3 regions of the Halalkalibacter krulwichiae genome follow, and region 3 is predicted to be linked to each of the others. Evidence: predicted binding sites of a transcription regulator. Region 3 holds the regulator's gene; each other region holds the start of a gene.

Region 1 (10,576 bases), 1.9 Mb from region 3:
TCTTTAACTTTATTTAAGCCTTCATTTTCTACCGTTTTTAATCGACATGTTTTAAATTTTGAAGGAAGTGTTAAGTTAATACATGCATATCCAATCTTCATCAAAATGCCTCCAACTTGTCTTAGTGATCATGATGTTAGTATGCCACAGGAAAGGGCAATAATGAATAACAACATTTCGGTCTGTTGATTTTTTGTCGTCATACCATTTATAGGTGAAATGATAACCTGCTTAAAGAGTGTTAGAATAGCTATTAGTAAAAGGGGGGCGGAAGTTGAGAAAGGTAATAATGAACATTCCACTTTTTAAACATTTAACAAACCAAGAAATCGATGAACTTTTATTGATAACTCATGAAAGACGATATAAAAAGAGAATGGTTATCTTCATGGAAGGGGAACAACGAGAAGCTGTCTATTTTATTAAGTATGGAAGTGTAAAGGCTTATAAAATAGATGAAGAAGGAAATAAGCAAGTAATTTCTTTATTGAAGGAAGGTGATATGTTTCCGCATGTTGGCTTTTTTGATCAATCGCCCTATCCTGCAACTGCTGAAGTCGTTAGTGATACGGAGCTATTAGTGATAAGGATTAAAGATTTTGAACAGTTATTACTTAAACGGCCACAAATGTCTATTAAGGTTATGACTGTGATGGGACAAAAAATAATCGATTTACAAAATCGAATTCAAGACTTCATCTCAAAAGATGTACAGCAACGCTTTATACAAGTAATTATCAAAATGGCAAGCGAACATGGAAAAAAACACGAAAAAGGCATTTATTTGGAGGTACCTTTAACAAATCAAGACTTTGCTAATATGGTGGGTACTACAAGAGAAACAGTGAACCGAATGTTGACACAATTAAGAAAGAGAAAAGTTATTCACTTAGAACGAGATGGAATCTTAATATACAATATAAATGACCTATCATAAAACCCATGCTGACTTAAAGATTTCGACTTTAAATTAGCATGGGTTTGTTTATCTTTTTCGTTTGTTATTCGTTACTAGCCTCTTGCTCTAATCTTGGAAATAGGATGTTATTCTCAAGATGGATATGCTCAAATAAGTCAGCTTCTAATTCTTGCAACTTTAAGTACATTAGTGTATAGGTTGTGCAAGCTCCTTCTGGTAGGCTATAGTCATTTGTAATTTGACGTAATTCTTTTAATAATGTCCCTGCTGATTCGTGTTCATCTTCTAATTCAGAGATGGTTTTCAAGGTGGCATTTAGTTTTGTTTGAGCCCTGCTACTTTCGTAATCAATAATGTTTGGGAACACCCTTTCTTCTTCTTCAATTAGGTGATGTTCTAGTTCAAGCTTTAATTGATGAAAGAGGTGATAAACGTCTTTCAATTCTTTTCTTTTTTTACCATGGACTCGATATACTTTAGTAACGAACTTTGCAAGTTCAGGTAATGTTTCATTTAGATAAACATGATGTGTTGTTATTATATAATTGATAAGGGTCGGATAGCTTGCTTCTCTCCAATTAATAGACTCATTGCTTGAGTAGGCTTCAGAATAGAGAGAGTTCAGTTTATTTAATACTTCTTCTTCATTTAGATGTCGATCTTTTATAGCCTCTGAAATTGGTTGGTTTCCTCCGCAACAAAAGTCAATTTTGTATTCCTTAAGCACCTGACTCGCTTTAGGAAATTTTGTTACTATATCACCCGTTTTTGTTGTTCTGAAAAATACTTGTTCCATTTGATAACCTCCTCGTATTTTATTACAAATTAACTCTAACTTTTTCTGTCTTAACAAAAGGTGATACAGCTCACATAAAAAGTGACAATCTCGTGAATGGAGTTATTGCCAATTTTATTGTGATAGACTTCACTCCTTTTTTCTTTAATTACCATTATCATGTCTTTAGAAAGAGAAAGGAGTGGTTATCTGTGATCCAGCAATATCATCAAAATCCTTTTATTGTTATTTGGGAAGTAACAAGAGCGTGTGCGTTAAAATGTCTTCATTGTCGTGCTGAAGCACAACATTTACGGGATTCTAGAGAATTGACTTTACAAGAAGGGAAAGCGTTAATTGATCAAATCTATCAAATGAATAATCCATTACTTGTTCTTACCGGAGGAGATCCATTAGTTAGAGAGGACCTTTTTGAATTAATCGAACACGCAGTTAAACGAGGAGTCCGAATCTCTATGACACCGAGCGCTACTCCTCGAGTTACAAAAAAAGTGATGGAAAAAGCTAAAGTAGCTGGGTTATCTCGATGGGCGTTTAGTCTAGATGGCCATAATAGAGATATTCATGATCATTTTAGAGGAACAAAAGGGTCATTTGATTTAACAATGAAAGCCATCCGACATTTAAAAGAATTGAAGATGCCATTACAGATTAATACGGTTGTTTCGAAATTTAATGTTAAACATATGAGGGAAATAGCTGAATTAGTAAGTGAGTTAGAGGCAGTACTGTGGAGTGTATTCTTTCTTGTACCTACAGGAAGAGGTAAAAACCTTCAGCCTATTACCCCAGATCAACACGAGGAAGTGATGAATTGGTTAGTTGACTTGAAGAAAACAGCATCTTTTGATATTAAAACAACTGAAGCACCGTTCTTTCGAAGAGTCTTGATTCAAAGACAAGGAGAAAATAGTAACTATAAAATGAACTCAAGCCATTTAGATCGCGATTGCTTAGGTCGAGCTCAAAATGTTAATGATGGTAATGGCTTTTTGTTTATTTCACACATTGGTGATGTTTTTCCTAGTGGCTTCTTACCAATTAATTGCGGTAATATACGTATAAATGACCTTGCAACTATTTACCGGGAGCATCCTGTGTTTACTTCGCTAAGAAATCCATCACTTTATAAGGGAAAATGCGGAACGTGTGAATATAAATTTATTTGTGGTGGTTCTCGTGCTAGGGCTTTTGCAGTAACAGGTGATTATTTAGAAAGTGAACCGTATTGTAACTATATACCAAGAGCTGTGCAGTTTGGAAAGGTTGAAAAGGCTGACTAAGGAAAAGCGCGATTCCTAGTCAGCCTTATGAATTACATCAGAACAAGATAGAGAACAAAAAATATACAACCATTTACAATTTCAATTATACCAATTTTCATTGGTTGTAATTGTTTCTTTCTTGAAGTTAACCAATCTTTTAATGCACTAGGCAAATAGGCAAACGTAAAAAGGGGAATGCAGAGCAGCGTTGGAACTAGTAATAAAAGTAGATGGAATAAATGAGATTTTTTCTTGAATTGTATGTTTTTACGTTCACGAATTAATGACTTTACATAGAACGCACTTGCTGTAAAATAAAAAGCTACGAGTATCAATAATAGAATGACTTCTATTGTATAGGGTGCAACGATTGCATAAGACGCAACTCCTCCAAGTGTAAATGTTATGATTCCGCTAAGGTTGTTCCATAAGCTTCTTTCATTCTTTTTATTAATGAAATAAATATTAACTAAAAGAAGAGGAAAAAGGCATAATCCAAGCCAAAGTAAAAACGGATAAATCCAAATGATCGGTATTAGAAATATACAAGCAACAACTGCATACAAAATTAGCCATCGGAACATTTCTTGATTACGTTTTTTATTGCGGTAAATAGTTAACAGTGGTGTAGAAGCTAAATAGAGAAAAAACCAACCGACAAATAACGGGATGTGGACGAGGCTAGGTGTTGAAGTAATGACTCCAAGTAAGAAAGGTAAGAAAAACATCATCCACGTACCGTGTTCTTTTGGTAAAACCATTAAAATTCCTCCTTGCTGTATAAAAGCCTTTATCAATGTTTTCAATTTAACGAATTAGATCATTTATGACTGTAATAAAGATCACACTGTACTCTTTAAACTAAGCTTCAGTTAGTAATCATGTTTAGGAAAAAGAAGGGAATTCAGTGGAAAAGAAAGAAGTAAGTGGTCAATATTTTATTTTAAGGAGTTGTAGTATATTGAATCATTATCGAGCCTTGGTATTTGATTTAGCTAAAGATCAGAGCGTTATAAGCATACAAGAAAGAACGAAAAGAGACCTTGCCGAGGGTGAGGTTACAATTAAGGTTTCTTATTCAAGCGTGAACTATAAAGATGGTTTAGCAACCATTCCTAAGAAAATTATTCAATCTTATCCCTTAGTGCCGGGCATTGACTTAGCGGGTACGGTTATTGAATCGCGTGATGAACGCTTTTCAAAAGGAGACGAAGTGATTGCCACAAGTTATGATATAGGGGTATCACATGATGGAGGTTTTAGTGAATTAGCAATTGTCCCAGCCAATTGGGTTGTGTCTTTACCAAACGGGTTAACGTTAAAAGAAGCTATGATTCTTGGGACTGCAGGCTTGACAGCAGCTTTATCGATCCAACGCTTGGAGGAAAATGGCCTGTCACCCGAACAAGGATCGGTGTTGGTGACAGGTGCAACAGGTGGAGTTGGTAGTTTAGCTGTAAACATGTTAGCTCAAAGAGGGTATAAAGTAACAGCAAGTACGGGAAAAGAAACGGAGCATGATTACTTAAGAGAACTAGGGGCTACTGACGTAATTCACCGTGATCTATTTCTTAGTGAAGAGAAAAGAGTATTAAGAAAAGAACTATATGCAGCAGCGGTGGACCCAGTTGGCGGGAGGACGTTAGAGCATATATTAACTCTAATTAAATATGGTGGTTCGATTGCTAATAGTGGTTTAACTGGAGGAACAAAGGTAGAAACAAGTGTTTTTCCATTTATATTAAGGGAGTAAATTGGCTAGGAATAGATTCTGTATATTGCCCAATGCCACTAAGAGAAAAAGTATGGGCAAGGTTGGCAACTGATTTAAAACCAACACATCTTCATTCTGACATTGTAAACGAAATTACATTAGACGAATTACCAGTGACTCTTCAAACCATTTTAAACGGGGATGCTCGAGGAAGAACTATTGTGAGATTATAGTCCACTCTTATAAATAGAATGGTATAATTCAGAGAAAATGGAAGATCTATGTTGAAGTTATATTCTAAGTATGTTACAAATAGAAGTATATTTATACACAATTTAAAATGTTTTCGCTGCTAGGGGTGCAAAATTTGCTGAGAGAGACAGTAGTCTTAACCCTTAAAACCTGATCTAGTTCGTACTAGCGTAGGGAAGAAGTGTAAAAATCTATTATTCAATTTGTCTAATGTTTTTAGTCTTATTGATAGTAAAGCCACTTCTTTAATCTTGGAAGTGGTTTTTATTTTTTCTGAAAAAGGAGGGGATGAAATTGAGTGCAAAGATTGAGGCAATTATTGACCAAGTTGAGGAACGCCAAGAAGAGTTAATCAATCTATTAAAAACGTTAATTTCATTTGAAACCCCAGCTCCGCCTGCGAGGAATACGAAAGAAGCTCAAGAGTACGTAGCTAGCTTACTAGAAGAGATGGGCTTTGATATTGATATGTGGGATGTGTATCCGAATGATCCGAATATTATCGGAACATTAAAAGGTAATCAATCTAATGAGTATAATAGTCTGATTATTAACGGTCATATCGATGTTGCTGAGGTAAATGAAGATGAAGAGTGGGAAACAAATCCATTTAATGCTGTAGTTCGAGATGGAGTAGTCATTGGCAGAGGTGCCGCTGATATGAAAGGTGGACTAGCAGGCGCTCTTTTTGCGATTCAGTTACTTCGCGAAGCAGGGATAGAATTGCCAGGTGATCTTATTTTTCAATCAGTCATTGGTGAAGAAGTAGGGGAAGCTGGGACACTTCAATGCTGCAAAAGAGGAAGTACGGCTGATTTTGCTATAGTTGTTGATACAAGTGAGTTACATATTCAAGGTCAGGGCGGAGTTATCACTGGGTGGATCACAATAAAAAGTAACCAAACTTATCATGATGCTACTAGGAGGAATATGATTCATGCTGGTGGTAACTTATTTGCAGCAAGCGCGATTGAAAAAATGACAAAAGTCATTGATGGTTTACAAGAACTTGAACGTCATTGGGCGATTACCAAAAGTTATCCTGGAGTTCCTCCTGGAGCAAACACGATCAATCCTGCTGTCATTGAAGGTGGACGTCATGCAGCATTTATTGCTGACGAGTGCCGACTATGGATAACGGTTCATTTTTATCCGAATGAAACATATGAACATGTAGCCAAGGAAGTTGAAGAACATATTTTAAAAATAGCAGAGGCGGATATATGGTTACGAGAAAATCCACCTACCTTTACGTGGGGGGGACTTCGATGATTGAGGATCGTGGTGAAATATTTCCTTCACTTGAAATTAATCCAGCGAATCCTGCTATTCAATTACTTGCAAATACGCATAAGGAAATAGTCGGACAAGAAGCGATTATTGACGTTTCACCTACCGTAACAGATGGCGGATGGCTTGGTGATGCAGGAATTCCAACTGTTATTTACGGACCTGGAGATTTACTTAATGCGCATTCAGTAAACGAACAAGTTTCAATTAAACAACTTGTAGAGTATACAAAGACACTTATGAAGTTTATTCACGAATGGACAAATCAAATAAGAAGAGGTGCTTAAGAATGAAATTTAGTGAACGTTTACACAAAAAATTACAGCCAATTTGGAGGAAAAACCACGCGCATCCGTTTGTTCAAGGGATTGGCGATGGATCATTAGATCAAAATAAATTTCGTTTTTACATGATTCAAGATTATTTATATTTAACAGAATACGCTAAATTATTTGCTTTAGGTGTAATGAAAGCAGAAGATCTTGAAACAATGGGGAAATTTGCAAACTTACTTGATGCAACTTTAAATGAGGAGATGTCTTTACATCGCGAATACGCCAAAAAGTTTGGAATTGAGGAAAGTGAATTTGAAAACGCCAAGCCCGCTCCAACTATGTTAGCGTACACTCATTATATGCTTCATGTAGGTCAAAATGGAACACTTGCGGATTTAGTAGCTGCTGTTCTTCCTTGTACTTGGAGTTATTGGGAGATTGGGAAAGAATTAAACGACATACCGGGAGCAGCTGATCATGAATTTTATGGTGAATGGATTCAAATGTATCGTTCAGATGAGTTTGGTCAGTTGGCAAAGTGGTTAATTGACTTATTAGACACTTTAACGGAAGGGAAACCAGAGACAGAACTTTCTAAACTCGAAGAAATTTTCTTGAATACAACTAGATTTGAATATATGTTTTGGGAGATGTCTTACAACCAAGAGATGTGGCCAACGGATGAGTAAAAAGTCTTTAAATTTTAAAGATGTAAGCTTTTCCTACACCAAAGGACAACGTTCAGATTCGGATAAAATTCTTGATAAACTCAGTTTTGATGTGAACCAAGGAGAATTTATAAGTATTATTGGACCAAGTGGTTCAGGTAAAAGCACGCTGTTTAGATTAATTACAGGGTTAGAACAGCCACTCGATGGTGATATTCTGATTAATGATCAATCGTTCCCAAACCGCTTTGGAAAAGTAGGATACATGCCTCAAAAAGATTTATTAATGCCTTGGCGTACAATCCTAGCGAATGCAGCTTTACCGTTAGAGTTAAGAGGTGTAAATAAGGAAGAGGCCTATAAACAAGTTAAGAGTCTCCTAGATGATTTCGGTTTAAAAGGGGTTGAACAAAAGTATCCAGGAGATTTATCTGGTGGAATGAGACAGCGTGTCTCATTCTTAAGAAGTGTATTAAGTGGATCGAATGTTTTATTGCTTGATGAACCATTTAGTGCCCTTGATGCAATCACTCGACTGATAATGCAAGAGTGGCTAATAGAACAATGGAGTAGATGGGAGAAAACAATTCTATTTATTACACATGATGTAGATGAAGCTCTGTTTTTATCGGATCGGATTTTTGTCTTTACAGAAACACCTGTGTGCCAGTTAAATGAAGTGATTGTTCCATTAAAGAGACCTAGAGATATTCGAGACATTCATGTTCCGGAAGTGCTCTCAGTTAAAGAACAATTAATTAACCAACTTCGTAAACAGGTGAAGAGATGAATCTAGTGAAAAATTACTATACATCAATTCTCGTTGTGTTCGTTTTGTTTATTAGTTGGGAATTAATCGCTAGACTAATAGGAATGGCCTTTATTTTACCTTCACCTATTCAGGTAATGGTAAAGCTATGGGATATTAGAGAATTATTATTTTGGGTTCATCTGCCATCCACTTTAGCTATTATTATTATTGGGTTAGCACTATCTATCTTATTTGGAGTAGGATTGGCGGTTTGGATGAGCTTAAGCAAAGCAGTTGAAAAGGCATTTTATCCTATCATTATTTCATCGCAAACGATCCCTATCATCGCACTTGCACCAATTTTTGTTCTTTGGTTTGGTTACTCTATTTGGAGCAAAGTTGTAGTGACGGTACTTATTACGTTTTTTCCGATTACGGTTAATACGTTTGATGGTTTGAAGTCAGGTAGTAAGGAATTAAAAGAGCTATTACAAACAATGGGGGCAAATAAAAGAGATATTTTCTTTAAATTAAGTGTTCCATCAGCTCTACCACATTTTTTCTCTGGTTTAAAAGTTGCGGTTACATTTAGTGTAATTGGAGCGGCGATAGGAGAGTGGCTTGGTGCACAATCGGGACTAGGTTATTTTAGCAGACGAATGATGACTCAGTTTGACGGAGCAGGAGTATTTGCACCAATTGTTTTGTTATCATCAGTTGGGATTGTTTTATTTCTACTCGTTCTTATATTAGAAAAAGTGACATTAAAGTGGAGGAGAACAGAATGAAGAAATGGGTAAGGTTTGCAAGTGCAAGTGTCATTTTAGCAAGTTTGGTAGCTTGTGGAGACGGTGAACAACAAGAAGAAGCAGAAGGAATGGAACAACCTATAGTTGAGGAAGAATTGGCACAAGTTGATATCATGCTGGATTGGTATCCTAATGCTGTACATAGTTATTTATATGTAGCACAAGAAAAAGGTTATTTTGAAGAAGAAGGTGTTGAAGTAACGATTCAATTTCCAGCTAATCCAACTGACCCAATTAATTTAGCAGCAGCAGGGCAGGTTACGTTAGGGATTTCTTATCAGCCGGATGTTGTAATTGCCAGAGCAACACAAGATGTTCCTGTTAAATCAATTGGCGCCATTGTTCGTTCCCCATTAAACCATGTTGTTTTTATGGAAGATAGCGAAATACAAACTCCGAAAGATTTAGAAGGTAAGAAAGTTGGCTTTCCAGGTATCCCTTTAAATGAATCCATTTTAAAAACAATGGTTCAAAATGATAATGGCGATCCGGAAAATGTACAAATGATTGATGTTGGTTTTGAATTAGGTACTTCTGTCGTCAGTGAGCGCGTTGATGCTGTAATTGGAGCTTATATTAACCATGAAGTTCCCGTATTAAAGTATAATGGACATAATACGCGCTTTTTTAATCCAGTTGAATATGGTGTTCCAAGCTACTATGAACTTGTTGTCGTAACGAGTGATTCTACATGGGAATCAGAGGAAGAAAGTATTCGAGCTTTTTGGCGTGGAGCAACAAAAGGCTATCAGTTCATGAAAGAGAATCCTGAAGAAGCCTTAGCTATTCTGTTATCAAATCAGGATGAAGCGAATTTCCCATTAATTGAGGATGTAGAGCAAGAAAGTTTAGAAATTCTTCTCCCTAAGATGGAATCGGAGAATGGATTTGGAAATCAAGAAGACGTCTCTTGGCAAGAAACAATTGACTGGATGCTCGATTATGAATTAATTGAAGAAGCACCATTGTTAGAAGATATTTTTGTGAACATAGTTGAATAATAAGCAAAAATGATCAATAAATGGTGAAATCAAGTCTTTAAATCATAATGTATTAATTGTCTCTAGGTTCATTCATGGATTTTTTTACTCTATGAATGAACCTCCTTTATTGTAAAGGAAAGTGTACCTCGTTGTTTTATTTGTATATAAAGCCTGCATCGAGAAGAAACTAACTTCTAGGTTTTGATTACAATAGAGGTGCGTATTTATGAAGCATAGATTATGGTGGGTTTTTTTTGTATTTTGTATTCTACCGTTAGCAGGATTTATTGCTATTTCTTTTTTTGTTTCGAATGGTCAAGTTTCAACTATAGATCAATTTGTTATTGATTTTGTGAAGCGGATAGAGTCTCCTAGCTTGACGAATGCAATGGTCTTTGTTAGCCATTTAGGTTCAACAGGACCTGTTATTGTTCTATCTTGTATTGTATTGGCGATGATTTATCTTAATTACCGAAAAAAAGATGAAGTTATCTTGTTTATTATTGTCTCATTAGGATCTACAGGAATAAATCAAGCCCTTAAAATTTTATTTAAGAGAGATCGCCCATTAGAACAAATAATTATGGAAACAGGTTTTAGTTATCCCAGCGGGCATACAATGGCAGCAGTTTCCCTTTACGGAATTGTGACTTTCTTATTTTGGAGGCACATTCCGTCTAAAATAGGAAGAACGGTGCTAATTTGTGTTAGTAGTTTTATGATTTTAGTGATTGCTTTCAGTCGAGTGTATTTAAGAGTTCATTACGCTAGTGATATCATAGGAGCCGTTCTTTTAAGCGGAATCTGGCTTTACCTTTCTATTTGGGTGTACCAGTATAGTAAGGAGAAGCATC
Region 2 (10,576 bases), 1.9 Mb from region 3:
ACTTTTGGCAACAGCCTTACCTTGAATTTTCCCTAACGATTTTGTAAATATTGCTGTGAATAAGAGCCACCCCATTCCCCCTAGACACATGACCCATACAGCAGCGGTGAAAGCTTGTGCAGTATAGTTACTAGACCCTAAGTCAGCGCCTGCTGCTTGCGAACCAATACTTGCACCTACCGTTTCAATTGCAGCTGATCCAATAATACCGATACGTATTAAAGTAACAGGATCGCCAATTAAAGTAATGAGGGATATTGCAACAAAAATGATCGCTAAAGATGGTCCCAAAGAGCTAATGGCTCCAGTTCTAATCGCTACTTTTACCTCTTTAGAAGTCATCCCTACAGTCGCACTAGTTTTTGTAGCCAACCGAATAAATATAATAGCTTGAAAGATTACAACAAAAACGATGAGTGAAGCGAAGACCCAAATTGGAAAACTATTTGCTACTTGCATAACTTGCTCCATCTTATCCCATCTCCCTTTTAATTAAAAATTAACTAAACTAAGAAGTCTCTCCTTTCATTATATTTTGAATTTTTCGTCTTTTCTTTTTGTGAATTTTATTTTACACTTAAGATTAATCATTTACAATGTAGCTTTTTACATAATAGAGTAATCAAACTATATATTATTACATTAATAGAGGTGGTCGAATTGTACGACATTGATTATAGTCTCTTATTTCTAAAAAAGAAATTAAAAGACACTCCATTTCAAGTGTGGGGTTTAAATTACCATAATAATAAAAGTAACCTATTATATAATCATGGTAATGAAAACTCATTAGTGCCGCCACTTCTTACATTCGATAATGAACAACTATATGTTATCAAAAAGCAAACAGATAAGATTTTCATCTATTACTTTTTCGAGGGAGGTAATCAAGTAAATGTATGTATTTTCAATCATGCTCTCCAATTATCCAAAGAGGAAATAGAATATTTATATTATTTCTTTTCGGTCTCTCAAACAAAAGGAATGATTCAAAAAAAAGAAACAGAATTAAACAACGTAGTTGATAGTATTCGATCGATTACTTCAAGTCTTGACCTTGATGAGGTACTTGAGAAAATAGTTAGTAATGCTCTTAAAGTAATACCAGCTGCAGATGCAGGCTTTTTACTTCTTTATGACCAACAGACTAAAAAGTTATTACCGAAAGCACCTGTAGGTTTTGAGCAAAGTATTTATAATTTCAAAGTTAAAGTTGGAGAATCCATTACAGGTAAAGTGTTTGAAGATGGAATTGGCAGGATATTTAATACAAAAGAAGAGCTTTATGAGAAGATGGAGCTTTACAACATCTCATCAGAGAACTACCTTCATATTACTTCTGCAGGAAAGATACCTGAAGCTGCAATGTGCGTGCCGATATTTATAGAAGAAAATAGAATTGGTGTAATGATTATTCACCAATGGTACAAAAAGAAAGTGTGGGTTAATTATGATTTAAATTTATTACACGGATTTGCTTTACAGGCTGCAATTGCTATTCAAAACGCACAATTTTATAACGAGGCAAACAAAAGATTATTAGAAAGTTTGGAGTTAAGTAAGCAGCTAGAAGAAAGAAATAGCCAACTTCAAAAAAGACAAGAGATCCATGAGAGCTTAATAAATATTTCCTTGAAAAACAAAGGATTTGAAACCATCATTTCTGAAATTGACCAAATGATCGATCCCCCTTTATATTTCTTTAACATGCTTGATAATAAATTTTACTCAAGTGATTTTACACAGTGTCCTATTAGTCTATTTGAAATTAAGGTGCTATTTTCTGAAAGAAGGCGACGGCCTTTATATGTAGAAATCAATAATATATCTAGTCAAAGCTACTATCTTTATCCTATTTATAATGGTGTTGCCTTTTTAGGATGCTTTATCATTCGCACGACAAAGAGCTTTTCTATTTATGATCGAATAACACTAGAACAAAGTAGCTCTGTACTAACTTTAGAACTGGTTAAAACACAAACAATAACTGAAATTTTCTACAAAAAAATTCACGAACAATTTCAAGGTTTGCTAAACACTCAAGATGCTGACCAACTTATGAAACAAGCCCAAGAACTAGGTTTAAACCCATCCGCTCATTATGTCATTACTATATTAGAAATCCCTAACTATTCTGAGTTGCAATTGCTAGAAATTGAAATACATCAGCTCGTTTTAAAATTAAAAGCTGAACTAGTCTCTATGGAAAAAGTGATATATGGTTTTCATAATAAAGTCATTTTACTTTTCTCCACTCACGACCTAGACCAATTCAAATACATTCAACAGAAACTTCTTATTATTAAAAAGGAATGGGAGAATAACAATGGATCTCCTTTTCGCGGAGGGATTAGTTTTGCTTATAAAGGTCTAGAAAAACTCTGTACATGTTACGATGAAGCCACTAAGACCATATCATTTCTATCTACCCGAAATAAATCAGAAGTTATTTGTTACAAAGAAATTGGATTAAATCGTTTGTTTCTAAACCAGTCTACTCAAGAGATTGTACAATTCATCAACGAAGTTTTTTTACCGCTGAGGTCCGATAATGAAAAAAACAAAGAATTAGAAAAGACACTTGTAAAATACATGGAAAATAATCGATCAGCTGTGAAAACAGCAGAACAACTCCACATCCATATTAATACTTTATACCAACGTATTAAAAAGATAGAAGAATTAATTCAGCTGAACTTAGATAATAATGAAGATACTTTGAAATTACAATTAGCATGCTATTTACGATCGACTTATTATCAAACATAGTAGCACCCACTTTATTTAAGGTTAGATTAGAGATTAGTAAGGAGAAGGAATATGATTTGGGATGTCCTTAATATCATCGGAACGATTGCTTTTGCATTAAGCGGTGTGATCGTTGCTATGGAAGAAGACTATGATCTGATAGGTGTATACATATTAGGACTTGTTACCGCCTTTGGAGGCGGTGCGATCCGAAATTTACTGATAGGAGTTCCCGTTTCTAATTTATGGGCACAAGGCTCACTGTTCACCATTGCAATCATCGCTATGTCGTTAGCCTTTTTTTTACCCAAATTGTGGGTTAATCACTGGAAGAAAACAGGGATATTCTTTGACTCCTTAGGCTTAGCCGCATTTTCTATTCAAGGGGCCATTTACGCATCAAATATGGAACATCCGTTAAGTGCTGTTTTAGTAGCTGCGGCTTTAACTGGTACGGGAGGAGGAATGATACGAGATATTTTAGCTAGGAGAAAGCCATTACTTTTACAAAAGGAGATTTATATTGCGTGGACAATGTTAGCTGGACTCGGGATAGGATTAAACATAGTTACAGGAACAGTTGGAACATTACTTTTATTCCTATTAATTGTCCTCCTTCGAATGCTTTCCGTTCACTATCAATGGACATTGCCACGGAGAAAGGTAACTGTTAACAAATAATAAGTTAATATAAAATTAAGTACTATCGTTAAGATTCATTGGTGAGAGACTTGTAACAAAAAATAAGCGCAATGCTTCATCTAAGCTTTGCGCTGTATTTTTAATAATTATTTAATAATTGATTAAAATATTTTATTGTAGCATTGCCGTCAGATCCTCTTCAACCGTAGTAATTAACTTTAAATTAAAGGCATCTTGCAAAACCCCTAGTACTCCTGGCGTGATCCATTCAGGGGGCTTTGGCCCAATTCGTACATCTTGAATTCCAAGGCTAAATAAACCAAGTAATATGGCAACTGCTTTTTGTTCAAACCATGATAGGACAATGCTAACTGGAAGTTCATTTACTTCACAATCAAATGCATCTGCTAGTGCAAGAGCTATTTTAACAGTAGATACAGAGTTATTACATTGTCCTAAATCAATATATCGTGGGATATCTGTATCTGCTACGGTGCCAAAATCATAATCATTAAATCTGAATTTTCCACAAGATGTTGTAAGTATGACTGTGTCATTTGGCAATGATGTTGCTAATTCTCGATAATATTTTCCTCCTGGTCCTGGGGCATCACAGCCAGCGATCACGAAGAACTTTCGAATTTTTCCTGCTTTTACTGCACTTACTATTTCAGGAGCAATGCCAATGACTGTTTCGTGATGGAAACCTGTAGTTAGCTTTTCATCACTTTCAATGTTTGCATCTGGAAGTGAAAGGGCTTTTTGAATGAGTGGTGTGAAATCATCATTTATAATTTTCTCAACGCCTTCTAGGCCCGCAATATCATAAGAAAAGAAGCGGTCAGAGTATGTGCCTTTAATTGGCATTACACAGTTTGTCGTAGCAAGTATAGCACCTGGGAATTTCTCAAATAAGCGTCTTTGATCAAACCACGCTTTACCAATGTTGCCTTTTAAGTGGTTGTATTTTTTTAATTGTGGATATCCATGGGCAGGTAGCATTTCTGAGTGTGTATATATATTAATCCCTTTCCCACCTGTTTGCTTTAGTAGCTCCTCAAGAGCAAACAAATTGTGGCCAGTTACGATAATCGCTTTTCCTTCAACTTTATTTTGAGAAACGGTTACTGGTTCAGGAACACCTAGTCTACTTGTATGCGCTTTATCTAATAACTCCATTACTTTAACTGCAGCTGACCCTACTTTCATCGCCATATCAACATGTTCTTGCAAATTAAAATTTGAATTTGTTAAAGTCATATATAAAGCTTCGTGTGTAATCGCATCTACCTCCGGGTCAGAATATCCAAGCTGTCTTGCATGGGTCGCATAGGCAGCAATCCCTTTTAATGCAAACACTAATGTGTCTTGCAAACTTGCAATATCTTCATTTTTGCCACAAACTCCAATTATTTGACAGCCTCCAGTAGGTGTTTGTTCACATTGATGACAAAACATTCTCATCGCCTCCGAGCAGTTAATTTGTTACCTTCTTAATATGTATTTTATATACATCTTTAAGAATCCTCTGTGACTTTGATCACAACTCTTCAATTATTTATCTTTTTTAAACAAAGGAAAAATCCATTGAGATTATTCTCAATGGATTTTTCTATGAATTTAATATTATTTGAGCCTCAGTAATTTTTTGTTCAGAAGGTGGTTCCACTCCTTCTAATGGATACTCTAACCCTAATTCTTTCCATTTATAAACCCCTAATTTATGATAGGGCAATATTTCAACTCGCTCTACATTTTTCAGGCTGTCAATAAATGAACGCAATTTTAGCAGATCATTTGAATCATCGCTAATACCAGGAACGAGAACATGTCTTAACCAAATTGGGATATTGCGATCAGATAAGAGCTTGGCAAAGCTCAATATATGCTCATTTTTCATCCCAGTTAACATACGGTGCTTCTTTGTATTAATATGTTTAATATCAAGCAAAATTAAATCAGTTAATTCTAGTAACCGATCAAGTTTACGTAAAAATTCAGGGTGTTCTTGAAAACAGCCGCCCGATGAATCAATGGTCGTATGAATGCCAAGCTCTTTGCACTTTGAAAAAAGCTCAATTAAGAAATCTATTTGTAATAGAGGTTCTCCTCCTGAGACTGTAATGCCACCATTACTACTTTCAAAGTATGGTAGATAATGTTGCAAATCATTTATTATCTCGTCAACTGTCATGGATTTTCCTTCTCCAATCTTCCAAGTATCTGGATTGTGACAAAATTGACAGCGTAATAAACAGCCTTGCATAAAAACGACATAGCGCAGCCCTGGACCATCTACTGTGCCGCATGTTTCAATCGAATGCACCTTTCCAATCATATAAACCCCTCATTTTCTATTAAGTCGAAAGCAGGAAACTGAGATAAAAAGTGTTTTATTGAAGATACGAACGAGGCCACATAGAGAATTCTATTTCCGTAGCGGATGCTACGCATCTATTACGTTCGGATTTTTCATTAATAACAACTCTTTTATCTCGGCTTCACTTCCTTCTACATACTTTTATACTTAAAGTGATTCGTGGAATGTCCGGTTTATGACATCAATTTGTTGATCGCGTGTTAGTTTAATGAAGTTTACAGCATAGCCTGACACACGTATCGTTAATTGTGGGTATTCTTCCGGATGCTCCATTGCATCAATTAATGTTTCACGATTAAATACATTTATGTTAAGGTGATGACCACCTTGCTTCGCGTAGCCATCTAAGATTCCTACTAAATTGCCAATACGATCGTTTTCTTCTTTTCCTAGTGCTTTTGGTACGATGCTAAATGTATTTGACACGCCGTCTAATGAAGATTCATAAGGAATTTTCGCTACAGAAGTTAAAGAAGCAAGTGCCCCTTTCTTATCACGTCCATGAAGTGGATTAGCTCCTGGAGCGAATGGTTCTCCAGCTTTCCGTCCATCTGGTGTATTACCTGTTTTCTTTCCGTAAACAACGTTACTTGTAATTGTTAATACAGACATCGTTGGAACAGCATTACGGTATGTTCTATGTTTCTTCAATTTGTCCATAAATGTTTCGACAAGCCAAACAGCGATTTCATCGACCCGCTCATCATTGTTCCCGTATTTCGGGTAATCCCCTTCAATTTCATAGTCTACCGCTATACCATTTTCATCACGTATAACCTTGACTTTCCCATGCTTAATTGCACTTAAGCTATCAGCAGTTACAGATAATCCGGCAATTCCGCAGGCCATTGTTCTAAAGATTTCTTTATCATGTAATGCCATTTCAATACGCTCATAGCTGTATTTATCGTGCATATAATGAATAACATTTAGTGTATTCATATAAAGCTCAGCTAACCAATCCATCATCGCGTCAAACTTTTCAAGAACGTCATCGTATTCTAAGTATTCTTTTGTAATAGGTGCAAATGCTGGTCCCACTTGTACTTTAAGTTTTTCATCTACGCCACCATTAACAGCATATAACAGCGCTTTTGCTAAATTAGCTCTCGCTCCAAAGAACTGCATTTGCTTACCAATTCTCATCGCACTTACACAACAAGCAATTCCGTAATCATCTCCGAAATGCGCTCTCATAATATCATCGTTCTCATATTGGATCGAACTTGTTTTGATTGACATATCTGCACAGAAGTTTTTGAAGTTTCTTGGTAATTGATCGGACCATAAAACGGTTAGGTTGGGCTCTGGAGCAGGTCCCAAGTTTTCGAGAGTGTGCAAGAAACGGAATGAACTTTTCGTTACTAGTGGTCTACCATCTATACCAACCCCACCAATCGATTCTGTTACCCATGTCGGATCACCACTAAACAATTCATTGTAATCTGGTGTTCTTGCAAACTTTACTAGCCTTAGTTTCATAACAAAATGATCTACTAATTCTTGTGCTTCAACTTCAGTCAACGTACCATCCTGTAAATCACGTTCAATGTAAATATCTAAAAACGTCGAGGTACGACCTAGACTCATTGCAGCTCCATTTTGTTCTTTAATGGCTGCTAAATAAGCGAAATATAACCATTGAAATGCTTCTTTGGCCGTTTGAGCCGGCAATGAAATATCAAATCCATAAGATGAGGCCATTGCTTTAAGTTCTTGCAACGCTCTAATCTGTTCAGAGATCTCTTCACGGTCCCGAATCACTTCTTCTGACATAACTCTACTAGTTGACTCTAAGTCTTTCTTTTTTTCTTCAATTAAGTAGTTCACTCCATAAAGAGCCACCCTACGATAATCTCCAATGATTCTTCCGCGTCCATATGCATCAGGTAACCCTGTAACGATTCCTGCTTTACGCGCTAAACGCATCTCAGATGTATAAGCATCAAATACTCCTTGATTATGTGTCTTACGATAATTTGTAAACGTCTCAATTACTTCAGGATCAACTTCATATCCGTAAGATTTACATGAATCAATTGCCATACGAATTCCACCATATGGTTGAAGAGAACGCTTAAATGGTTCATCCGTTTGTAACCCAACAACAGTCTCTAATTCCTTATTTAAGTATCCTGGTTCATGGGAGATGATACTAGATACAATCTCTGTGTCCATATCAAGAACACCACCATTTTCTCTTTCCTTCTTAGTAAGGTCCATAATTTGTCCCCACAGTTCGCTTGAACTTTCCGTAGGCCCTACTAAAAAACTTTCATCTCCCGTATATAGTGTATAGTTTTGTTGGATAAAATCTCTAACATCTACAAGATGCTGCCACTTGCCTTTTTTAAATGTTCTCCAATAATCTGTCATACTGTATCCCTTCTTTCATAAGGTTGCGGACATTTGTGATAGTAACCGATATCACAGATTGAGAAGATTTTACATCTGTCATATCGGTAAGAAAGCTAACTTGAAAGGAATTCCTCTTACTTATAAGCTTATAGAAAAAGGATTATTTAGAATGTGATAATAATCACAATCACTATTAATAATTTTGTCAATATAATGACATCGTCTCCTAAAGATCGATAATAATGTCATCTCCCACTTCACGTACCGGAAAAGTTCTTACATGACCTTGGTCAGGAGCTTGTACTTGACCATCTATTAAGGAAATCTTCCAATCATGAATTGGACAAAATAGATAATGATCACTTACTAATCCATCCGCAAGTTTTCCTCCTTTTGGATGAGGACTTTTATTTTCAATGGCATAGACCTCTCCACTAGCTAATCGAAATACAGCTAATTCTTCGCCTTTATACAGAATAACTTGTCCTATACCCACTGGAAATTGATCGATATTTTTTATTTCTATTTGCTTTGTTAAAGTTGACATTTTTCCTTTCTCCTTTCTTATTTAGAAACAGTAAATGCTTGACGCTTTGTGTAATACGTATCACGAATATTTTCATCCTCAATTGCTTTTTGCCAAGGCTCTTCGTAACGATCAAGCGTTTTATTAAGTCTCTCATTTAATTCTTTTCGTTTTCCTTGGTCTTCAAGAACTTCTTTTACATGTTCTAAGCCGACACGTTCAATCCATTGTGAAGTGCGTTCTAAATACAATGCTGTTTCACGATAATATTGTAAATAGGCACCTGTTAATTCAAATACTTCATCTTCAGTCTTCACTTTACATAAAAGATCGCCAGCTCGGAGATCAGTACCTCCATTACCTCCAACATATATTTCCCAACCACCGTCTAAACCAACAACACCAACATCCTTAATCCCACCCTCTGCACAATTTCTTGGACAAGCTGAAACACCCATTTTCACTTTATGCGGGGTATCAAGTCGTTCGAATCTTTTCTCTAGTTCAATTCCCAGACTCATTGAATCTTGAGTTCCAAACCGGCAGAATGTTGCACCAACACAAGTTTTTACAGTTCGTAATGTTTTCCCGTATGCATAGCCTGAAGGCATCCCCAATTCTTCCCAAACAGCTGGTAGATCTTCTTTTTTCAATCCATATAATCCAATTCGTTGTCCGCCTGTTAATTTCACAAGACCTACATTGTATTTATCTGCCACGTCTGCGATCTTTCTTAAGTCCTTGGCAGAAGTTATTCCTCCATACATTCTTGGAATGACCGAATATGTCCCATCTTTTTGGATATTGGCATGCATTTTTTCATTTACTAAGCGTGAATTCCTATCGTCAATATAATCAGGGTGCACCATTCCAAGGAAGTAATTTAATGCCGGACGACATTTTGAGCAGCCTTCTTCGTTCTGCCATTCAAGGACGTTCATTACTTCTCTAATTGTTGTAAGTCCTTTTTCACGAATTTCTGCAACGACTTCGTCTCTACTTAATGTAGTACATCCACAAACGGTTTGTTTTATAGCCGTTTGATCAAAGTCAGCACCAAGCGTATATTCGAGAATGTCTTGAATGACAGGCTTACAACGTCCACAAGAACGCCCCGCATTTGTACATCTTCCTACTTGTTCAACAGTTGTCAAACCTTCTTTTTTAACGGCTTCGACGATTGTTTGTTTAACGATTCCATTACAACCACAAACAATCTCATCATCTGTCATTGAAGCAATGTCATTCGCTTCGTCCTGACCTGTTTTTTGTAAGAAAGAAACCGAAATGAGATCTTTCACATCATCTTTATTCATCAACATTCTGAATAACCGATTGCTATCTTTTGTGTCGCCATATAGAACGATTCCAACTATGCGATTATCACGTATTTGAACTTTTTTATAAATTCCTTCAAATTCATTATGAACAACGATCGACTTTGAGGTTGGATCATCAATAAATTCTCCCGCAGAAAATAGATCAATTCCTGAAACTTTTAATTGAGTCCCTGTAATAGACCCTTCATATCCTTTTCCTTTGTTGCCAGTTAACAGTTCAGCTAATACTTTGCCTTGTTCATACAATGGCGCTACTAACCCATAGACAATTTCTCGATGTTCTGCGCATTCTCCAATCGCATAGACATTAGGAACGGATGTTTCCATAAAATCATTGACGACTATTCCACGGTTTACAAAAAGACCATTTCTTTCAGCAATTGCTACGTTTGGTTTAATACCAGCTGCCATGACAACTAAATCAGCTTCAATTTCTGTTCCATCTTTAAAGCGAACAGCTGTCACACGTTCTGATCCTAATAACTCGACTGTAACTTTTTCCATCAGGAAATTCATACCTTGTTTTTCTAATTCATTTCTTAGCATTGTCGCGGCAATCGTATCTAACTGTCTTTCCATTAA
Region 3 (10,576 bases):
CAATTGGACTCAATTGTTTGTCACAAGCTATTTGCTTGGAGCAGTTATCCTTTGGCGAAAAAGATTACAGCTTGAAGGACAAGAGAAGCAGCTTTTTTTACAAACAGGGGTCGTTTCCTCTTTTGCATTACTCCTATTAAATGACTCTGGGGTTGTCGCGGCAGCAACGTCAATGTTCTGTGTAGTCTCAGCTCATTATTATTGGTTGTCTGCCAAGAAGGAGGAGAATCATTTTGACGTTGGAAAAACGGTTAATTCTAGCCAGACAGTTGAGGATTAGCGTTCTTATAATTTTAGCTGTTAGCCTAGCCTTTGATTATTTCCCAAGATTAACAGGGGGATGATTGAGCCACGTATCATTTATATATTGTTGTTTTTATGTTTTATTGGAGCCGTTGTTGCTGAGCTTTTGATTCCAAGAAAAAGCGAGAGAAAAGTCAATGTTCCATTATTTGAGCATGACCTATTTTTTATCTTATATGTTCTAGCTTTTGTAGCTTTATACACAGTAGTAGGTGGGCAATCACAAATTGGATTAACGATTACGCATCCTGTTCTATGGATTTTTGTCGTATATGCATTTGTGAAATGGAATATTGATCGAAAGCAGGCAAAAAAAGAAGAGGAAGAACATTCTCAAGTGAATAGATAATTTTTCAGTGGGCTAACGTCTTAATTGTTAGCTCACTCTTTTTTTTTGGAAGAAAATGTCGAAAAAGACTCATAATTTAGTCCTGCTGAGAGAAACTGTTAAGAGAACTGTGATGTTTTCGTCACGATATAACTATGGTGGACTACCCTTACAGGAGAAAGAGGGAGGGGACTATGAATTTTCGTTTGTTGCTCATTGCAATTATGGTTATGCTTCAATTTAGTTCAGGGGAAGTAGTCCCGTTTTCGAACATCGAAAGTTCCTGTCTGAAGGAGAAGTGAGACCGTTAAGAAAGGCGGAAATATTTAATCAAGATCTTCATCAAGGAAAATTGCAGATTCGATACTTTAATCTAGAATCGGACAAAAAATCAGGAGATTCCATTTTAATAGTAAGCCCTGATGGAAAGTCGATGTTAATTGATGCTGGCATTGTAGCAACAGGTCATAAATTAAATAAGTATTTGAACGACTTGTCAATTGATCGGATTGATGTAGCGGTTGCTACTCATCCACACCATGACCATATTGGTGGTTATGAAACGATTTTGAAGACGAAGCAGATTGGTACGCTTTTGATGCCAGAACTGCCACATACTACAAGTGCTTATGCTCGTTTTTTGAATACCATTCAAAAAAGAAATGTAACACCAACTTATGTCGTAGCTGGTAACCATTTTTCATTAGGGAAAGAAGTATCTGTTGAAGTGCTTAGTCCTAGTCATGAAGCCCTTGAAAAGGCCCGTAAAGAAAAGAAATTATCTACAAGATACATTAACAATCTGTCACTTGTATTAAAAGTGACGTATCGGGATCAGACGTTTTTATTCACAGGAGATATTTATAAAAAACAAGAGGAAAAGCTCGTAAACTTCAAAGGGGAAAAGTTACATGTTGACCTTTTAGATGCCCCGCATCACGGGAAGAGGACTTCCTCATCAAATTTATTTATTCAAACCGTGCAACCAAGCTATACAGTCATTAGTATGAATAATTTAAGAAGCAAAAGAGCGTATAGTCGATATGAGAAAACAGGAAGCAGAGTCGTTTCAACGGGCATAAATGGCAATATACTCATTGTTTCAGACGGACAGTCACTGACGATTAAAACAGAAAGATGAAGGAATAAAGTGTCAAAAAGGGGTATCTCAAAAGGTTAAAGACCTTTTGAGACACCCCTTTTATCATTGTACTTTATTGTTGAAGCTGCTCCCACTCTTCCATTAGATTATCCATTTCGAGCTTAGAGTTATCAATTTCCTGCTGGAATAATTGAGCCTTCTCATGATCAGAGTAAACATCAGGATCACATAATGCTTCTTCTTTTTCGGCACAGAGTAGTTCTAACGCTTCAATTCTTGCTTCAATTTCCTCGATTCGTCTTAACCGTTGTCTTTCTAATTTTTTTGCTTCTTTATCTTGTATATAATTACTTTTATCAGGTTGGATGCTTTCTGTAACGACATGTCCTTTTTCTTGTAAATCAAGTTGTTCACGTTGATACATTTCGTCTTTTTTCTCAAGGTAATAATCATAATCTCCAAGGTAATTAGTCATTTGACCATTCTCAAGCTCTGCCATTCGAGTAGCAATACGGTTAAGGAAATACCTATCATGAGAAACGAATAACAATGTTCCTGGATAATCTATTAACGCATTTTCGAGTACTTCTTTTGCATCAAGATCTAAATGGTTTGTCGGCTCATCAAGAATGAGCACGTTCGCTTTTTGCATCATTAATTTAGCTAAGGCGAGTCTTGCTTTTTCTCCACCGCTTAGTGCAGAAACAGGTTTTAATACGTCATCACCTGTAAACAGAAAGTTACCGAGTACTGTTCGAATTTCCTTTTCTGGTTCTAGAGAATAATCATCCCATAGCTCATGAAGAACTGACTTGTTCGATTTTAAGTTGGCTTGTTCTTGATCGTAGTAGCCAATGGTTACATTGCTGCCAAATTTAATAGAACCTTTTTTAAGAGGGATGGCATTCATTAACGTTTTGAGTAGTGTCGTTTTTCCAGCTCCGTTTGGACCAATTAAAGCAACACTTTCACCTTTATCAACGGCGAGTTCAAGATTTTGAAAAATCGTTGCTTCACCATAAGCGACTTCAAGGTCGGTAGCTCGAATTACTTCATTTCCGCTTTGACGCTTTATGTCAAAAGAGAAGGAAGCGGACTTTTCCGATCCTGACGGGCGATCTAGTAACGTCATTTTCTCTAATTGCTTTCGCCTGCTTTGAGCACGTTTGGTAGTAGAAGCTCTCGCAATATTACGCTGGATAAAGTCTTCTAATTTTGCAATCTCACCTTGTTGTTTTTCAAACTGTTTTAGTTCCTGTTCATACCGTTTCGCTTTCTCTTCAAGATAAGCACTGTAATTTCCAGGATATTTCGTTGATTTTGTTCTTGAGATTTCGACGACTTCAGTCACAATTTTATCTAAGAAGTAACGATCGTGGGAGACGATTAAGATCGCGCCTTTGTAAGAGACTAAGTACTGTTCAAGCCATGTTAAAGTGGCGATGTCTAGATGGTTTGTCGGCTCATCAAGAATTAGAATATCTGGTTTTGTTAAAAGTAGTTTCGCCAGTGCGAGTCTTGTCTTTTGCCCACCGCTTAACGTGGAAATTTTCGTTTGGTAATCAAAGTCAGCGAAATTCATCCCTGCAAGGACACCGCGAATATCAGCTTCATACTGATAGCCACCTTTGTCTTTAAAAGTTAATTGCAGTTGGTCATATTCCTTCAGTAACTTTTCGTACTTTGCTTGATCGGAAAGTAAGGCAGGATCAGCCATTTGTACTTCCATCTCCCGAATTTGTTTCTCCATACGTTGAAGTGGTTTAAAGACTGTAAGCATCTCGTCCCAAATGGAAAGATCTGACTCGAGCCCAGTATTTTGAGCAAGATAGCCGAGTTCGATACCTTTTGGAATCATAAGTTGCCCGCTATCGAATGAAATCTGACCAGCTATTATTTTTAAAAGCGTTGATTTTCCTGCACCATTTCTCCCAACAAGAGCGACACGCTCTCCTGTTTGGATATCAAGTTTAATATTTGATAGAATAGGGTCAACGCCAAACGATTTAGATATATTTATACATTGTAAGACAATCATAGGGTTCCTTCCTATCTAGTTAAAATCGATTTTCTACTATATATAAGTGTATCGTAGATTGACTCATTCAACAACTTCATGAACTCTGAATTGAAACGATTACATTCTCTGTGAATTAGTGTACAATAAAAAATACATCTAGAAGGCCAAACTAGATGGTAGCAGGAGGGAGGAAACTTGATGAAAAATGATCAAACCAAGATTCCACAAGCAACGGCAAAGCGTTTACCACTTTATTATAGATTTTTGGAAAATCTTTACGCCTCAGGCAAACAAAGAGTTTCTTCAACTGAATTAAGTGAGGCAGTAAAGGTTGATTCAGCTACAATTCGAAGAGATTTCTCTTATTTCGGAGCACTTGGGAAAAAGGGGTATGGATATAATGTGAATTACTTACTCTCTTTCTTTCGGAAAACATTAGACCAAGATGAATTAACAAAAGTAGCACTAGTTGGTGTCGGGAATTTAGGAACAGCTTTTTTACATTATAATTTTTCAAAGAACAAAAATACTCAAATTGTCATGGCGTTTGATGTAGATGAAAATAAAATAGGAACAAATGTTGGTGGAGTACCGGTTTATCACCTAAAGGATTTCAAAGAAGTAATTGATTCTGATGTTACAGTCGCTATTTTAACCGTACCGTCTGCCGCCGCTCAAAAAATCGCTGATCAACTAGTAGAAGCTGGGATTCAAGGAATTCTAAACTTTACACCGGCAAGATTAGATGTGCCTGAAACTGTACGTGTGCATCACATCGATTTGACTGTTGAGCTACAATCATTAGTCTATTTTCTAAAGCATTACCCTGTGTAAAAGCTTGAACAACATATCGTAAATTCTCTACCAAGGAAAGAAGATTGAAGGATCGTCTCTTTCTTTTTGAACAAAATTATACAATTATCGAGAGTGATTGCCTTCTGTAATCAGAAGGACTATAATGAGAAAGTAATTGGACAAGGAGGTGCTACCTATGGGTTTAGGAGCAGGAAGTATTGCGATTATTGCACTTGTTGCCTTATTAATTTTTGGTCCAAAGAAACTTCCAGAGCTAGGAAAGGCTGCTGGAAATACTTTACGTGAATTCAAGCAAGCGACTAAAGGCTTAGCTGATGACGAAGATGATAAGAAGAAGGATAAAGATAAAGCCTAAGTAGGAAGGGTTTATAAATGGAACATAAAGATATGTCGGTGATGGAGCATATTGTGGAATTGAGACGAAGAATTGTCATATCGCTCATCTTTTTCACGGTCGCACTAATTGCCGGCTTTTTTTTAGCAAAACCTTTAATTATGTATTTACAAAGTACGCCAACTGCACAAGATTTACCGATGAATGCTTTTAAGTTAACGGATCCGATTAGAATCTTCATGACATTTGCCGTTTCTGTTGGCTTTGTTTTAACATTTCCGGTCATCATGTATCAACTCTGGGCTTTTATTAGGCCGGGGCTTCATGAGAAGGAGCAAAAGGCAACTCTTGCTTATATTCCTTTTGCCTTTATTTTGTTTTTATTAGGGATTTCATTCTCATATTTTATTTTATTCCCTTTCATAATTCAATTTATGGGTAATTTATCGGAAAGTTTAGGAATTACAGAGCAATATGGAATTAACGAATACTTTAGTTTTCTCTTTCAAATCACTTTGCCTTTTGGCTTGCTTTTTCAACTGCCAGTCGTCGTCATGTTCTTTACACGGCTAGGGATGATTACGCCAACCTTCTTAGGACAAGTGAGGAAAATTGCTTATTTTGTTTTGTTAGTGATTGCTGGTTTCATTACACCACCAGAGATTATTTCACATTTGATGGTAACCGTACCACTCTTACTTTTATATGAATTCAGTATATGGGTATCCTATTTAACTTATCGAAAAGTTAAAAGATTGGAAGCGGCACGTGAAGCAGAGTTAGAGAAATAACAACCAACATCGCATTGGAGTCCTTTTTTTAGGTGCTTCAATGCGATTGTATTTTTCAGGCGTTATAGGAAGGGTGCGTAAGGTTTTTGACAACAATATGTGAAATATTGAACAATCTTTGACAAGTATCAAAATAGAGTAGCCAAAGTGAGTAGTAGAGCTTATACTATGGATATAGAAAAGGTTGTGAAAATATTCACAAATTAATGTGAAGTGTTGAGCAATCGATAAGAAAATTAGAGGAGGAAGTCATCATGATAGGAAAATTCTTTAGAGATAATAAATATATTGCAGGTGTATGGTTTGTATTACGAGTGTATCTAGGGTGGGCTTGGTTAACTGCCGGTTGGGGCAAAGTAACAGGAGAATTTAATGCAGGAGGATTTCTACAAGGAGCTGTTGCCAATCCAGTATTAAAAGGAGAAGAGCTAATCTATCCTAACTATGTAGCCTTTCTAGAAAGCTTTGCGATTCCGAATGCAGAACTATTCAGTATCGTAGTAGCATGGGGAGAAGTGTTAGTAGGTTTAGGGTTAATCTTAGGAGTACTCACATCAGCAGCAGCGTTTTTCGGAGTCGTTATGAATATCTCTTTCTTATTTGCAGGTACGATTTCAACGAACCCATGGATGATTATGATTTCAATGTTTCTTTTAGCAGCAGGAGCAAATGCTGGAAGATACGGTGGCGATAGATGGGTACTGCCTTACTTGAAAGCAAAAGTCTTCCGTCGTAACAAAGATGATCAAAGCATGAACGTAACTGGGCAATTAAAAGAAGCAGTGTAATCTAAGGGGGTCAACTCGGGAAGAGTTGACCTTTATTAGCGTTTAGCTCTTCTGTTGCGATAAATACTTTCGTGGTATGATAGATTCATTATTTGCTTCGAAAAGCGAAATGGTGTAGGTGAGATCATGAACATATCTGAGAAGTGGTTAGTTGTCATTGCTGTATTACTAGGTTCTTTTACGATGATTTTAAACAATAGTATGCTGAATCCAGCTATTCCCCAGCTTATGGATGTCTTTCTAGCTGATGCCGTTTCGACTGGATGGGTGATTACGATCTTCATGGTTACAATGGGGATGACGGTGCCTGTTACTGGTTATTTAGGTGACCGATTTGGGAAAAAGAAGCTATATATTATCGGCTTATGTATTTTTATTTTAGGCTCAATTTTAGGCTCACAGTCATGGAATTTAAGCTCATTAATTCTCTTCCGGGGCTTGCAAGGAATCGGCGGAGGAATTATGATGCCGTTATCGATGGCTTTAATTTTTGAGGCATTTCCTCGAAAGGAAAGAGGTCTTGCTACAGGGGTATGGGGAGTATCCGCAATGATGGCTCCAACCATTGGCCCAACATTTGGAGGCTTTATCCTTGAAACGATGAATTGGACATATTTGTTTCTAGTGAATGTACCATTTGGCTTAATAGGACTTTGGTTTGCTTTACGGTACTTGCCTCATTCTAAATCGAATAATCGTGTTACATTTGATCGTTATGGGTTTGTGACCGTTACTTTAGGAGTCGGAGCGGTATTATTTGCATTAGGGCGTATTTCTGAATTTGCGCATTTAGGGGAGAGGATGAATCTATTGTTGCTAGCACTAGGTATCGTTCTACTCTATGTATTTGTGCGGATTGAGCGAAAAGTAGAGCAGCCTCTCTTAGACTTAGATTTGTTCAAGATCCCAGCTTATACATATAGCATGATTATAACGTCTATCTCTTCTATTGGTTTGTTTGCTGGTATTTTTTTGATTCCATTATTAATTCAACAGGTTTATCAATTCGGTCCGATTATGACGGGGTTTGTCTTCTTGCCATCTGCTTTATTGACCGGTATTTTCATGAGTATAGGAGGGCGTATTCTAGACCGAAGTGGGGCAACTGGGGTCATTTCTTCTGGGCTTATTATTGTGACTATTGGAACATTTCCACTAGGATTCCTGACAGTTGAATCGTCGCTAGCTATTGTCTTTGTTTGGATGGCAATACGAGGGATTGGGATGGGACTAAGTGGAATGCCCTCAACAACGACAGGGATGAATGCAATCCCAAACCATTTAATTTCAAGAGGCTCTGCGGTGAACAACGTAGTTAGACAAATGAGTTCAGCATTTGGAATTGTCTTTGTTTCTATCTACTATGAAGTAAGAAGGGGGCAGCTCACAGCGAGTATGAACTCTTTTGAAGAGGCGAGCATTCAAGCGATAAATGAAGGGTTTATAGTTGTATCCATTTTAACAGCCTTAACAATTCCAATCGCCTTCTTATTAGAAAGAGCAGCTCGCAACGATGAAAGGAAGATGCGTTCAAATTCATGAGACTTAAAGTAATAAACCCTGTTACTCTAAAGTAACAGGGTTTTACTCGTCTTAATCTTTTTTCTTCTTATTCTGCTTTTGCAATTGTTTAATGACTTTTCGTAAACGGTAAAACCGATAAGCAATCATGAAATCAATCGCAGCAAAGGAAACAATTAAATAGCTCCAGAAATTCCATCCTGAGGTGCTCACATTTTGAATGGCGAAGAAGACGAGCAGTACGCCTATAGAAAAATATAGGAGCGCCATTGTAATGGGAGATGCTCTCATAGTAATCCTCCAATGATGATAATTGATGTTTGCTGAATTTGTTCAAGCTGTTCCATCCAATCTTCTAGTCGATCAGCAAGAAGTACATTTACTACTGCTACAAATAGGTTAATCGCTACATGAGCGATAATTGGAACAAGAATTCGGCCAGTTTTTACATATAGAAAAGCAAATACTAATCCCATTGCGGTATATACAAGCAAATGTGTAAAGTCCATATGAACAGCAGCAAAGATCAATGAACTTCCGATACCCGCAATCCAAAATCCAAAGCGTTTATAAAGTGCACCAAAAATAACTAATCGGAACACAATCTCTTCAAGGATTGGACCAATAACAGAAACAACAATAATAAAAGCAGGAAACGCTTTTGCAAATTCAATGATTGTCTCTGTGTTTTCTGAGCCAGGCTCTATACCAAGAACAAACATTTCAATTAATGCAGCAGCATATTGAGCAGCGAAAACGAGAAAAACCCCAATAACCGACCAGCGAATGGCTTCGCCTCTTGTAGAACGACCAGCACGAGCATGGCGGTGCTTGATATCTGGCTTAAGAAGAAACAATATGATTAGTAATCCAAGCGAAAACGAAACCATACTCCAAATACCAGGAATTCGTTCCACTTCTACTCCTAAAGAAATAAGAAGCGGCATCCCGACAATGGCAGAGAGCTGCATTAAAGCGTATGTAATTAGAATCCACCAATAACGTATATTCAATGTACAAAGCTCCTTTAAACCGAGAATGTAATAATTTCATCAACATATTTTAACATAAGTAAGGTAGAAAAGCAGAAGGAAAGCCTTACGATTGCATCGAAACAGTATAAACGGAAATATTTTGGATATGATAAAGAAGGTTTGAGACAGGACATGTTCTCCATAAGTTATGTAAAAGACTAACTGATTATGAGCGATTGTTTGGGGAGCTTGTTTTTTACATATTAAGAAAAACAAAGCAATGTAAATGTTTTGTAAGCGTAAAAAAATTTATGTAAAACACTTGCAAAACGAATCAGATGTTATTATTATAATAAATGTGTTAGCACTCATCGAAGTCGAGTGCTAATAAATAAAAATTTGTTAACAGTTTGAAGGAGGGTGTTTTCCTTGTTAAAGCCATTAGGTGATCGTGTTGTCATTGAATTAGTTGAATCAGAGGAAAAAACTGCAAGCGGAATTGTACTACCGGATTCTGCAAAGGAAAAGCCTCAAGAAGGGAAAGTCGTTGCTGTTGGTTCTGGTCGTGTGACTGAAAATGGCGAGCGAGTTGCTCTTGAAGTAAGTGAAGGAAATACTATTATCTTCTCTAAATATGCTGGGACAGAAGTGAAATATGAAGGCAAAGAATATTTAATTCTTCGTGAGAGCGATATTCTTGCAATCGTTGGCTAAAAAATTTATGAGCTAAAGCTCTACATATACTATTAAAATTTTAGGAGGTTATCCCATGGCTAAAGATATTAAGTTTAGTGAAGACGCACGTCGCTCAATGCTTCGTGGTGTAGATGCACTTGCAAATGCTGTGAAAGTAACACTTGGACCAAAGGGACGTAACGTGGTTCTTGAAAAGAAATTTGGTTCTCCATTAATTACAAATGATGGTGTAACTATTGCTAAAGAAATCGAACTTGAAGATGCATTTGAAAACATGGGTGCAAAGCTTGTTGCTGAAGTAGCGAGCAAAACGAACGACATCGCTGGGGACGGTACAACTACAGCAACAGTTCTTGCTCAAGCTATGATCCGTGAAGGTCTTAAAAACGTAACTTCTGGTGCAAATCCAATGGTTATCCGTAAAGGAATTGAAAAAGCAACAGCAGCTGCTGTTGAAGAGTTACGTAAGATTTCTAAGCCAATCGAAGGCAAAGCTTCAATTGCACAAGTTGCAGCTATTTCAGCAGCTGATAATGAAGTAGGCGAAATCATTGCTGAAGCTATGGATCGTGTTGGTAACGACGGCGTTATCACAATTGAAGAATCTAAAGGTTTCTCTACAGAGCTTGAAGTTGTTGAAGGTATGCAATTTGACCGTGGATATGCATCTCCTTACATGGTAACAGACTCTGACAAAATGGAAGCTATTTTAGATAACCCATATGTTCTTATCACAGATAAGAAAATTGCTAACATCCAAGAAGTTCTTCCTGTTCTTGAGCAAGTAGTTCAACAAGGTCGTCCGATCCTTATCATCGCTGAAGATGTTGAAGGGGAAGCTCTAGCTACATTAGTAGTGAATAAATTACGTGGTACATTTAATGCAGTAGCTGTTAAAGCTCC

The links. The regulator Rex, encoded in region 3, represses fermentation and respiration genes when NADH is low (regulators of the CRP and FNR family bind a similar motif). The targets are predictions, from matches to a motif close to TTGTGAAATATTTCACAA.
Region 1: a site for Rex is predicted at 1,833-1,850, ahead of BkAM31D_RS10715 (TIGR04053 family radical SAM/SPASM domain-containing protein). Genes of this name have one in related genera too.
Region 2: a site for Rex is predicted at 8,298-8,315, ahead of pflB (formate C-acetyltransferase). Genes of this name have one in related genera too.

Annotation. Positions count from the first base shown of each region.
Region 1 is NZ_CP020814.1:2,129,979-2,140,554, forward strand. Features, by position in the region: gene uvsE (UV DNA damage repair endonuclease UvsE) at 1-101, opposite strand, end outside; gene BkAM31D_RS10705 (Crp/Fnr family transcriptional regulator) at 275-937, shown strand; gene ric (iron-sulfur cluster repair di-iron protein) at 1,002-1,715, opposite strand; gene BkAM31D_RS10715 (TIGR04053 family radical SAM/SPASM domain-containing protein) at 1,907-2,998, shown strand; gene BkAM31D_RS10720 (YwiC-like family protein) at 3,031-3,741, opposite strand; partial or broken gene BkAM31D_RS10725 (acrylyl-CoA reductase family protein) at 3,942-4,927, shown strand; TPP riboswitch at 5,039-5,140, shown strand; partial or broken gene BkAM31D_RS10730 (acetylornithine deacetylase) at 5,235-6,523, shown strand; gene tenA (thiaminase II) at 6,526-7,200, shown strand; gene BkAM31D_RS10740 (ABC transporter ATP-binding protein) at 7,193-7,969, shown strand; gene BkAM31D_RS10745 (ABC transporter permease) at 7,966-8,718, shown strand; gene BkAM31D_RS10750 (ABC transporter substrate-binding protein) at 8,715-9,740, shown strand; gene BkAM31D_RS10755 (phosphatase PAP2 family protein) at 9,949-10,576, shown strand, end outside.
Region 2 is NZ_CP020814.1:2,190,513-2,201,088, reverse strand. Features, by position in the region: gene BkAM31D_RS11035 (DUF5058 family protein) at 1-471, opposite strand, end outside; gene BkAM31D_RS11030 (helix-turn-helix domain-containing protein) at 661-2,769, shown strand; gene BkAM31D_RS11025 (trimeric intracellular cation channel family protein) at 2,821-3,429, shown strand; gene hcp (hydroxylamine reductase) at 3,562-4,848, opposite strand; gene pflA (pyruvate formate-lyase-activating protein) at 5,003-5,728, opposite strand; gene pflB (formate C-acetyltransferase) at 5,918-8,146, opposite strand; gene nirD (nitrite reductase small subunit NirD) at 8,355-8,675, opposite strand; partial or broken gene nirB (nitrite reductase large subunit NirB) at 8,693-10,576, opposite strand, start outside.
Region 3 is NZ_CP020814.1:259,652-270,227, forward strand. Features, by position in the region: gene BkAM31D_RS01425 (hypothetical protein) at 1-280, shown strand, start outside; gene BkAM31D_RS01430 (hypothetical protein) at 341-652, shown strand; gene BkAM31D_RS01435 (ComEC/Rec2 family competence protein) at 930-1,772, shown strand; gene BkAM31D_RS01440 (ABC-F family ATP-binding cassette domain-containing protein) at 1,846-3,771, opposite strand; gene BkAM31D_RS01445 (redox-sensing transcriptional repressor Rex) at 3,952-4,587, shown strand; gene tatAY (sec-independent protein translocase protein TatAY) at 4,745-4,924, shown strand; gene tatC (twin-arginine translocase subunit TatC) at 4,942-5,694, shown strand; gene BkAM31D_RS01460 (DoxX family protein) at 5,949-6,482, shown strand; gene BkAM31D_RS01465 (MDR family MFS transporter) at 6,609-8,024, shown strand; gene BkAM31D_RS01470 (YdiK family protein) at 8,076-8,294, opposite strand; gene BkAM31D_RS01475 (CPBP family intramembrane glutamic endopeptidase) at 8,291-8,974, opposite strand; gene groES (co-chaperone GroES) at 9,407-9,691, shown strand; gene groL (chaperonin GroEL) at 9,747-10,576, shown strand, end outside.